Regions from separate parts of the Kaistia sp. SLG-1 genome, predicted to be linked through region 2. Evidence: predicted binding sites of a transcription regulator. Region 2 holds the regulator's gene; the other holds the start of a gene.
The links. The regulator PhoB, encoded in region 2, activates phosphate uptake and scavenging genes when phosphate is short. The targets are predictions, from matches to a motif close to TGTCATNNANCTGTCAT.
Positions count from the first base shown of each region.

Region 1: a site for PhoB is predicted at 2,369-2,385, ahead of AC6HZP_RS06780 (TIGR00725 family protein). Genes of this name have one in related genera too.

Region 1 covers NZ_AP048544.1:1,534,177-1,538,658, forward strand. Annotated here, with positions in the region: gene AC6HZP_RS06765 (ABC transporter ATP-binding protein) at 1-695, shown strand, start outside; gene AC6HZP_RS06770 (ThuA domain-containing protein) at 724-1,461, shown strand; gene AC6HZP_RS06775 (DeoR/GlpR family DNA-binding transcription regulator) at 1,569-2,354, opposite strand; gene AC6HZP_RS06780 (TIGR00725 family protein) at 2,463-3,071, shown strand; gene AC6HZP_RS06785 (ABC transporter permease) at 3,158-3,943, shown strand; gene AC6HZP_RS06790 (ABC transporter ATP-binding protein) at 3,940-4,482, shown strand, end outside.
Region 2 covers NZ_AP048544.1:816,824-821,305, forward strand. Annotated here, with positions in the region: gene pstA (phosphate ABC transporter permease PstA) at 1-616, shown strand, start outside; gene pstB (phosphate ABC transporter ATP-binding protein PstB) at 613-1,398, shown strand; gene phoU (phosphate signaling complex protein PhoU) at 1,424-2,140, shown strand; gene phoB (phosphate regulon transcriptional regulator PhoB) at 2,174-2,872, shown strand; gene AC6HZP_RS03690 (GcrA family cell cycle regulator) at 3,318-3,851, opposite strand; gene AC6HZP_RS03695 (aspartate aminotransferase family protein) at 4,260-4,482, shown strand, end outside.

The DNA.
Region 1 (4,482 bases), 720 kb from region 2:
GGCCGGCCGCGCTTTCGGGCGGCCAGCGCCAGCGCGTCGCGATCGGGCGCGCCATCATCAAGAAGCCGTCGGTGATCCTGTTCGACGAACCGCTCTCCAACCTCGACGCGGCGCTGCGCGTGCAGATGCGGGCCGAGCTGCAGCGCCTGCATCGCGATATCGGCGCCACCGCGGTCTATGTCACGCATGATCAGGTCGAGGCGATGACCATGGCCGACCGGATCGTCGTCCTGAACGGCGGCAAGGTGGCGCAGGAAGCAGCCCCGATCACGCTCTACCACCAGCCGGAAAATGCCTTCGTCGCCACCTTCATCGGTTCGCCGCGCATGAACCTTATCCCGGTCGAGCTCAGCCGGCCCGGCAACGGCCAGATACGGCTGGCCACGCCGGAGGGATGGTCGATCGATCTGCCGGATCCGGGGCCGGCCCTGCCGGCGGGTCCCGCGCGCCTCGGCATCCGGCCGGAGCATTTGAGGCTCGCCGAGGGATCGGATCGCGATTTCGAGGCCGAGATCGCCGTCGTCGAGCGCCTCGGCGTCGAGACCTATCTGGCGGTCGGCTCGCTGGCCGATCCCATCATGGCCCGCGTCGAGGGCGACGTCTCGATCCGGCCCGGCGACCGGGTCGGATTCTCCATCGACCGCACGGCCTGCCACCTCTTTGGCGCGGACGGCCAGGCCGTCCATCGCTCCTGACTGAAGCTCCCTGGAAACTGAGGACAGCATGACGATCAAGGTTACAATCTGGAATGAAGGCCGCCACGAGCAGCTTCATCCGGAGGTCCAGAAGATCTATCCGGATCGCATCGACGGCGCGATCGCGGCCGGGCTCGCGCACGAGGATTTCGAGATCCGTCGCGGCACGCTGGACGATCCCGACGAGGGCCTGCCCGATGCGCTTCTCGAAGATACGGACGTCCTGCTTTGGTGGGGCCACATGGCGCATGACGAGGTCAGCGACGGGCTGATCGACCGGGTGCAGCAGCGCGTCCTGAAGGGCATGGGCCTGGTCGTGCTGCATTCCGGCCATCACTCGAAGCTCTTCCGCCGTCTGATGGGCACCAACGCCAATCTTTCCTGGCGTGAGATGCCCGAGGGCGACCTGGAGCGCGTCTGGGTGCTGAACCCGTCGCATCCGATCGCCGAGGGCCTGCCGCCCTTCTTCGAGATCGAGGCCTCGGAGATGTATGGCGAGCCCTTCGACATCCCGCAGCCCGACGAGCTGATCTTCGTGTCCTGGTATTCGGGCGGCGAAGTCTTCCGCAGCGGCTGCACGTTCCAGCGCGGGCGCGGGCGGATCTTCTATTTCGGCCCCGGCCACGAGACCTTCCCGATCTATCACAACGAGATGGTCCACAAGGTGATCGGCAACGGCATCCGCTGGGCGAAGCAGGCGCACACCGACGGCCGCATCCTCGCCAACTGGCACCGCGCCGAGCCGATCCACAAGCGACCTGTCTAAAGCCGGCTCACTTCTGTCTTCGGTTCCCCGATCAAGGGGAAACGGCCTGCAGCCCTCGAGCGATCCGTCGTTCGAGGGCTGTATCGTTTGGGGAGACTGGACGGCGTTCAGGCGATGAGGATCTCGAGGCCTGAGGCGGAGAATACCTCCGCCAGCCGGTCGGGCGGCGCAGCATCGCTCACGAGTTTGGCGAAGGCGCGGGGCGGCGCGATCTGGGCGATGGCGTGCCGTTCGAACTTCGACTGGTCGCCGAGCAGGATGGCATTGTTCGTCCGGCGCATCGCCGCCTGCTTCACGGCGATCTTCTCGAGATCGTAGTCCATGACGGCTCCATCGTCGTCGAAGCCGGAAAAGCCGATGAAGGCGAAATCGAAGCGGATCGTCGACAGGGTAGCGACCGTGCCGGCGCCGGCGAGCGAACCGTCCGCGCCGCGGGAGGTCCCGCCGATGACGTGAAGCTCGATATCCGGCTCGCCCGCCACGACCATCGCCGTGGCAAGACAGGTCGTGAAGATGCGGAGCCCCGTCCTGCGGCCGCGCAGCTGCTGCGCCAGCGCTTCGATGGTCGTGCCGGAATCGAGGAAGATCGTCGCGCCGTCCGGCACCAGCTCGGCCGCCTTCCTGGCGATCCGTGTCTTCGCCTCCGCCGAGCGCGACCGTTTCTCCTGGTAGCCGAGCCGGACCGTGTTGTCCGAAGGGCCGGCGCCGCCGTGGAAGCGCTGGAGAAGGCGCATCTGGTCGAGCTGGATGATGTCGCGTCGGACCGACTGCATCGACACCGAGAAGCGGTTCGCGAGCGACTCCAGCGTCGTGTAGCCCTGCTCGGCGACGATCGCGACAATCTCGGCCTGGCGGGCGGTCATGCCGTCGCTCTGCCGATCCCCGTATGTCATCTAACTTCCTTGATTGTCACAAATCTTACGTCAGATGGGAGAATAGAAGGCCAGCGGCAAGGCGCAAGCGGAAAAGGGTCGAGGCGGCAAGTGACAGTGTTGCATTGGGTGGAAGACAGCCGGAAGTTGCTTTGCGGGGATCGGGTCTTCGATCCCGCGCGTCTGGAGTGGGTCGAGACCGAGGCGTCGCAACGTTCGGGAGAAGACCTGTCGCCGACCGAGGCGCTCCTCCGCTTCGCCGAGCGAAGCGCGCTCCGCCGTGTCCCGATCGGCATCATCGGCCCGCGCGAAGCGACATCAGGCCAATGCGAATTGGCGGAAAAGCTCGGCGCCGCGCTGGCCGAGCACGGGCTGCAACTTTTGTGCGGTGGCAAGAACGGCGTCATGGAAGCCGCCTGCCGTGGGCACGCATCGGCGGGCGGGTTGCCGATCGGCATTCTGCCCGACGACGAGTGGCAAGCCGCCAATCCCTATGTCGCCATTCCCATCGCCACCGGGATCGGCCCCGCTCGCAACGCCATCATCGCCCGCGCGTGCCTCGCGCTCGTGGCGATCGGCGGCGGCGTCGGCACCCTGTCGGAAATGGCGCTGGGGCTTCAGTTCAACCGTCTCGTGCTCGCCACGAGCGAGGCGCCGCCCGTCGCCGGCGTGCCTGTTGTCGACACGGTCGAGGCGATCCTCGACCGGATTGCCGGGCGAATCTTCCAGATTCCGTAATATACCTTACGACTGTCATTTAGCTTACATACGCGGGCGGTAGAAAGCAGGGGTAACCGGGCGCCTCGACAGCAAGGAGGGCCGACTTGCCTATCGTTGCGATTGCCTATCTGATTTTTCTGGCGGCGCCCGTGCTGCTGCTGGGGCTTGGATCCTTCGGCGAGAGCTGGAGCAACACGCTCCTGCCCAGCGGATTTACCGTCCGCTGGTTCCAGGAGGTCGCAGGAGACCCGAGCTTCCGCCGCGCCTTCTTCACCAGCCTGCAGATCGTCGGCACCACCTGCGTTCTGAACCTGGTCGTCGGGCTGCCGCTCGCCTATGCGATCCAGGCGGGTGCGAAGGGCGGTGTTCGGTTTGCCGCCCGGCTGGTCACGCTGCTGCCCGTGGCCGTGCCGGAACTGGTGCTCGCCTTCGGCTTCATCCTGGTCTTTTCATCCGACGCGCTGCCGTGGCTCGGCAGTTTCTGGCTGCTCGCGGCGGGCCATCTGGTCCTGACGCTGCCCTACACGGTGACTGCGCTCGTCGCCGACATGGAGCAGCTCAACCTCGAGGAATACGAGCACGCCGCCGCGACGCTCGGCGCCTCCTTTCCGGCGCGGCTGCGCGACGTAACCTTTCCGCTGCTCCGGACTAGCCTGCTCTCCGCGATGCTGACCGCCGCCGGCCTCTCGATCGGCGAGTTCCAGCTTTCGAACCTTGTCTCGGGCTTCCTGTCGCGAACCTATCCGGTCGTGCTGCTGCAGGCCTTCTACGGGGCGACCGGCTTTGCCTGCGCGGCGACCCTGGTTCTCCTGTTCCTCGCCATCCTCGCCGCGCTCACCAGCAGCCTGACGGCCCAGTTCGCTCAAGCCAACAAGACGAAATCCGCATGACGCTCCGCTATGAAGCCGTCAACTACACCTATCCGGGAACGACGACCGGCGTGTTCGACATCTCGCTCGAGATCGGCCGGGGCGAATTGCTGGCGATCATCGGCGCGTCGGGCTCGGGCAAGTCGACCCTTTTGAAGCTGCTCGCCGGCTTCGTCATGCCGTCGAGCGGCCGGGTTCTAGTCGAGGGGAGGGACGTCAGCTCTCTCCCGCCGGAAGCGCGCCGGCTCGGCGTGGTGTTTCAGAACTACGCCCTGTTCCCGCATATGCGGCTCTGGGAGAACGTCGCCTATCCGCTCAAGGTGCGCGGCATGGCCAAGGCCGAACGCCGCGCCCGGGCGGTCGACATGCTCGGGCGCGTCGGCATGGGCAGCCGCAGCGACGCCCTGCCGGCGGCTCTCTCGGGCGGGCAACAGCAGCGCGTGGCGCTGGCGCGCGCGCTCGTCTTCGAGCCGCGCGGCCTTCTGCTCGACGAACCGCTTTCGGCGCTCGATGCCGGCCTGCGCGTCGAGATGCGGGACGAGATCCTGCGGGTCCAGCGC
Region 2 (4,482 bases):
CGGCGTCATCATCGGCACGCCGATCGGCATCCTCGCCGGCACCTACATGTCGGAATACGGCCGCAACAACAAGCTGACGACGATCGTCCGCTTCATCAACGACATCCTGCTGGCGGCGCCCTCGATCGTCATCGGCCTGTTCGTCTACGAGGTCATGGTCGTCCAGATGGGCCACTTCTCGGCGCTCGCCGGCATGGTCGCCCTCGCCATCCTGGTGATCCCGGTCGTCGTCCGCACCACGGAAGACATGCTCAACCTGGTGCCGAACCAGCTGCGTGAAGCGGCCGCGGCGCTCGGCCTGCCGCGCTCGGTCATGATCCGCCACGTCGCCTACAAGGCCGCGATGTCCGGCATCGTCACCGGCGTGCTGCTGGCGATCGCCCGCGTCTCCGGCGAGACCGCCCCGCTGCTCTTCACGGCGCTGAACAACCAGTTCTGGAGCACCAACCTCAACGCGCCGATGTCGTCGCTGCCGGTGACCATCTTCCAGTTCGCGCTGTCGCCCTATCCGGATTGGCAGAAGCTCGCCTGGACCGGCGCCCTCCTCATCACCTTTACCGTGCTGGCACTCAACATCGTCGCCCGCGCCTTCCTCAGCCCCAAGGCTTCCAAATGACCCAGACCGCGATGAACACGGCCGGCATGGCCGAGAAGATCTCGATCCGTAATCTGAAGTTCTTCTACGGCGACAACCTGGCGCTGAAGACGATCAACCTGCCGCTCTACGAGAAGAAGGTCACGGCGTTCATCGGCCCGTCGGGCTGCGGAAAGTCGACGCTGCTGCGGGTCCTCAACCGCATGTACGACCTCTACCCGCGCCAGCGCGCCGAGGGCGAGGTGATCTTCGACGGCCAGAACGTGCTGAACCCCGACCAGGACCGCAACATGCTGCGCGCCCGCGTCGGCATGGTGTTCCAGAAGCCGACGCCGTTCCCGATGTCGATCTACGAGAACATCGCCTTCGGCATCCGCCTCTACGAGAACATCTCGCGCTCCGAGATGGACGGCCGGGTCGAGGCGGCGCTGACGCGCGGCGCGCTCTGGAACGAGGTCAAGGACAAGCTGCATTCGAGCGGCCTCAGCCTCTCGGGCGGCCAGCAGCAGCGCCTCTGCATCGCCCGCACCATCGCGGTGCGGCCGGAAGTCGTGCTGTTCGACGAGCCCTGCTCGGCGCTCGATCCGATCTCGACCGCGAAGATCGAGGAACTGATCGACGAGCTGACGACCGACTACACGATCGCCATCGTCACGCACAACATGCAGCAGGCGGCGCGCGTCTCCGACTACACCGCCTTCATGTATCTCGGCGAGCTGATCGAGTTCGACGAGACGACGAAGATCTTCACGTCGCCGAGCGACAAGCGCACCCAGGACTACATCACCGGACGCTTCGGCTGAGGCCGGGCGGACGTAGGAGCACGAGATGTCCGAACATATTGTTTCCCGCTACGACGAAGAGCTCAATGACGTCGCCCGCCGCATCGCCGAGATGGGCGGCATGGCGGAGCGCCTGGTCGACGTTGCCGTCGGTGCTCTGATCCGGGTCGACACGGCCACCGCCAAGCAGGTGATCGCCGACGACAAGAAGCTCGACGCACTGCAGCGCGAATGCGAAGAGCGCGCCATCATGATCATCGCCCGGCGCCAGCCGATGGCGATGGACCTGCGCGAAGTCATCGCGGCGCAGCGCATCGCCAGCGATCTCGAGCGCATCGGCGATCTGGCCAAGAACATCGCCAAGCGCGTCATGGCGCTCGATGGCCAGCTCCAGTCGAAGCGCTTCAACACCGGCGTCGAGCACATGGCGGAGCTGTCGCTGACCCAGCTCAAGGACGTGCTGGACGCCTATGCGAGCCGCGACGTCGACCAGGCCTATGAAGTCTGGAAGCGCGACGAAGAAATCGACGCCATGTACACGTCGCTCTTCCGCGAGCTTCTGACCTACATGATGGAAGATCCGCGCAACATCACCTTCTGCACGCATCTCCTGTTCTGCGCCAAGAACATCGAGCGCATCGGCGATCACGCCACCAACATCGCCGAGACGGTCTACTATGTCGTCACCGGCCAGGTGCTCGCCGAAGACCGCCCGAAGCAGGACGAGTCGAGCACGACTGCCGTCAACTATGAGAAGAACTGACGGTATCGTCAGCCACACCCCAGGAATTCGTGAATGACGCCACGCGTTATGATCGTCGAGGATGAGGAGGCGCTGAGCCTCCTCCTCCGTTACAATCTGGAAGCGGAAGGGTACACGGTCGAGGTCGTGCCGCGCGGCGATGACGCCGAGATGCGCCTCCTCGAAACCGTGCCCGACCTGCTGCTGCTCGACTGGATGCTGCCGGGGATCTCCGGCATCGAGCTCTGCCGCCGGCTCCGTGCCCGCGACGCCACGCGCACGCTGCCGGTGATCATGCTCACCGCCCGCGGCGAGGAGCAGGAGCGCATCCGCGGTCTCGCCACCGGCGCCGACGACTATGTCGTCAAGCCGTTCTCCGTGCCGGAGCTGATGGCGCGCGTGCGGGCGATCCTGCGCCGCTCGCGGCCCGAGGTGATCGCCACGCTGCTGCGCGCCGGCGACATCGAGCTCGATCGCGAGACGCACCGCGTCCGCCGCTCGGGGCGCGAGCTGCATCTCGGCCCGACCGAGTTCCGCCTGCTCGAATATCTGATGAAGAGCCCCGGCCGCGTGTTTTCACGCGAACAGTTGCTGGATGGGGTCTGGGGTCGTGACGTCTATGTCGACGAGCGCACCGTCGACGTCCATATCGGCCGCCTGCGCAAGGCGGTGAACCGCGGCCGCGTCAAGGATCCGATCCGCACCGTGCGCGGCTCCGGCTATTCCTTCGACGACCAGTTCGCGATGGCCTGAGGCAACCACTCCGCGTGAACCCTCCCCTTGAGGGAGGGTCGCCAGATGCGAGATAGTCCGGGGGGCTGCCGTGGCTGCCTCCGGCACGGCTTCTTCCGGGGAGGACCACCTCCTGCCTTCGCCTCCCCCTGAGGGGGAGGTCGGACCGCAGGTCCGGGAGAGGGTTTAGGGAACCCTCCGGATAGACCGTAAACCCTCACCCGCCGCACTTCGTGCGTCGACCTCTCCCTCAGGGAGAGGTGAGGGGCGAGCTTCGGATCCGCCTTCAAGAGCTAAAGAACAAGAAGCCGCGTGCGGGACAGAATCCCGGCGCGGCTTTCTGTTGTTGGCAAGGGGAGGCCGGAAAACAAATCGGCCGTGCGCCTCGATGGAGGACGGCACGGCCGGGATTGCGGCTGGTCTCGTCGGCGCGCCAGGCGCCGGAGCCAGCGTCAGGCCGGCGCGATCAGGCGCCGACGGCCTTCTTCTGGCGGCGGTCATGCACCGGCTGGTAGGCGACGCGCGAATGATATTCGCAGTAGGGAATGCCGGAGTTCGACCGCTGGCCGCAGAAATGGAAATCCTCGGTGCTCGGGTCGCCGATCGGCCATTTGCAGGTCTGTTCGGTGAGCGTGAGGATCGTGGCATGCAGGCTGATCGGCACGACGACGTCGTCCGAGCCGGCCGGGCGGGGCATGCGCCGCGGTTCCGGCACGATCTGGCCGAGCGGCTTCAGCGCGGTATTGCCCGCCACCAGCGGCCTGACAGGATTGGGGCGGCCCGTCGTTGCGGATCGGCCATTGCTGGTCGTCGCAGGCTTGCGGGCGCGAGCCACCGGCGTCGAAGCCGGCTTGGCGCGACCCGACAGGCTCAGCCGATGTACCTTGCCGATGACCGCATTGCGCGTTACGCCGCCAAGCTCCGAGGCGATCTGGCTCGCGCTCAAACCGTCGGTCCAGAGCTTCTTCAGCAACTCAACCCGTTCGTCCGTCCAAGTCATAGCGTGTCCTTGTCGGTCGGAGCGATACCCGGAATCCTGTCGCGGTCGTCGGCCAGGGGGCATGACGACTTTGAACGCGATACTTGGGTCAGGGGGAGGTACCGGCTCGATATTTCGTATCTTAACGGTTATTAAGATACTATATGGCCTGACTCGGTGACAAGAGTCGGCAGGAATCCTAGATGTGGATCCTTGCGTTTTCCCCAACTTGCGGTCTCGGCCCCGAACCGTGAGTCGGGTCAATCGCTTAGCCGCCGCCGAGGCCCCTCCGCCGCCGTTTTCATTGACACAAAACGTCACGACCGTGATATAAGGGCAACGCAAAAAGGTGCTGCCCGGCGCGTCGGCCTCGGGTGGCACTTTTGATTTTTGGCACCCATTTCCGTGGTTTCATCCGAAGGAGGGGATATGAACGCCCCCGATAGCAGCGTAAAAAAGACCTCGTCCAGCCTCTTTGACACCTTTGCGCGTGCACCGCTCGAGTTCGAGCGAGGCGAGGGGGCCTGGGTCTTTACGCGAGACGGGGACGCTTATCTCGATTTCTCCGCCGGCATCGCGGTGAACACGCTCGGCCATGCCAACCCGGTCCTTGTGCAGGCGCTGACCGAACAGGCCGGCAAGCTCTGGCACA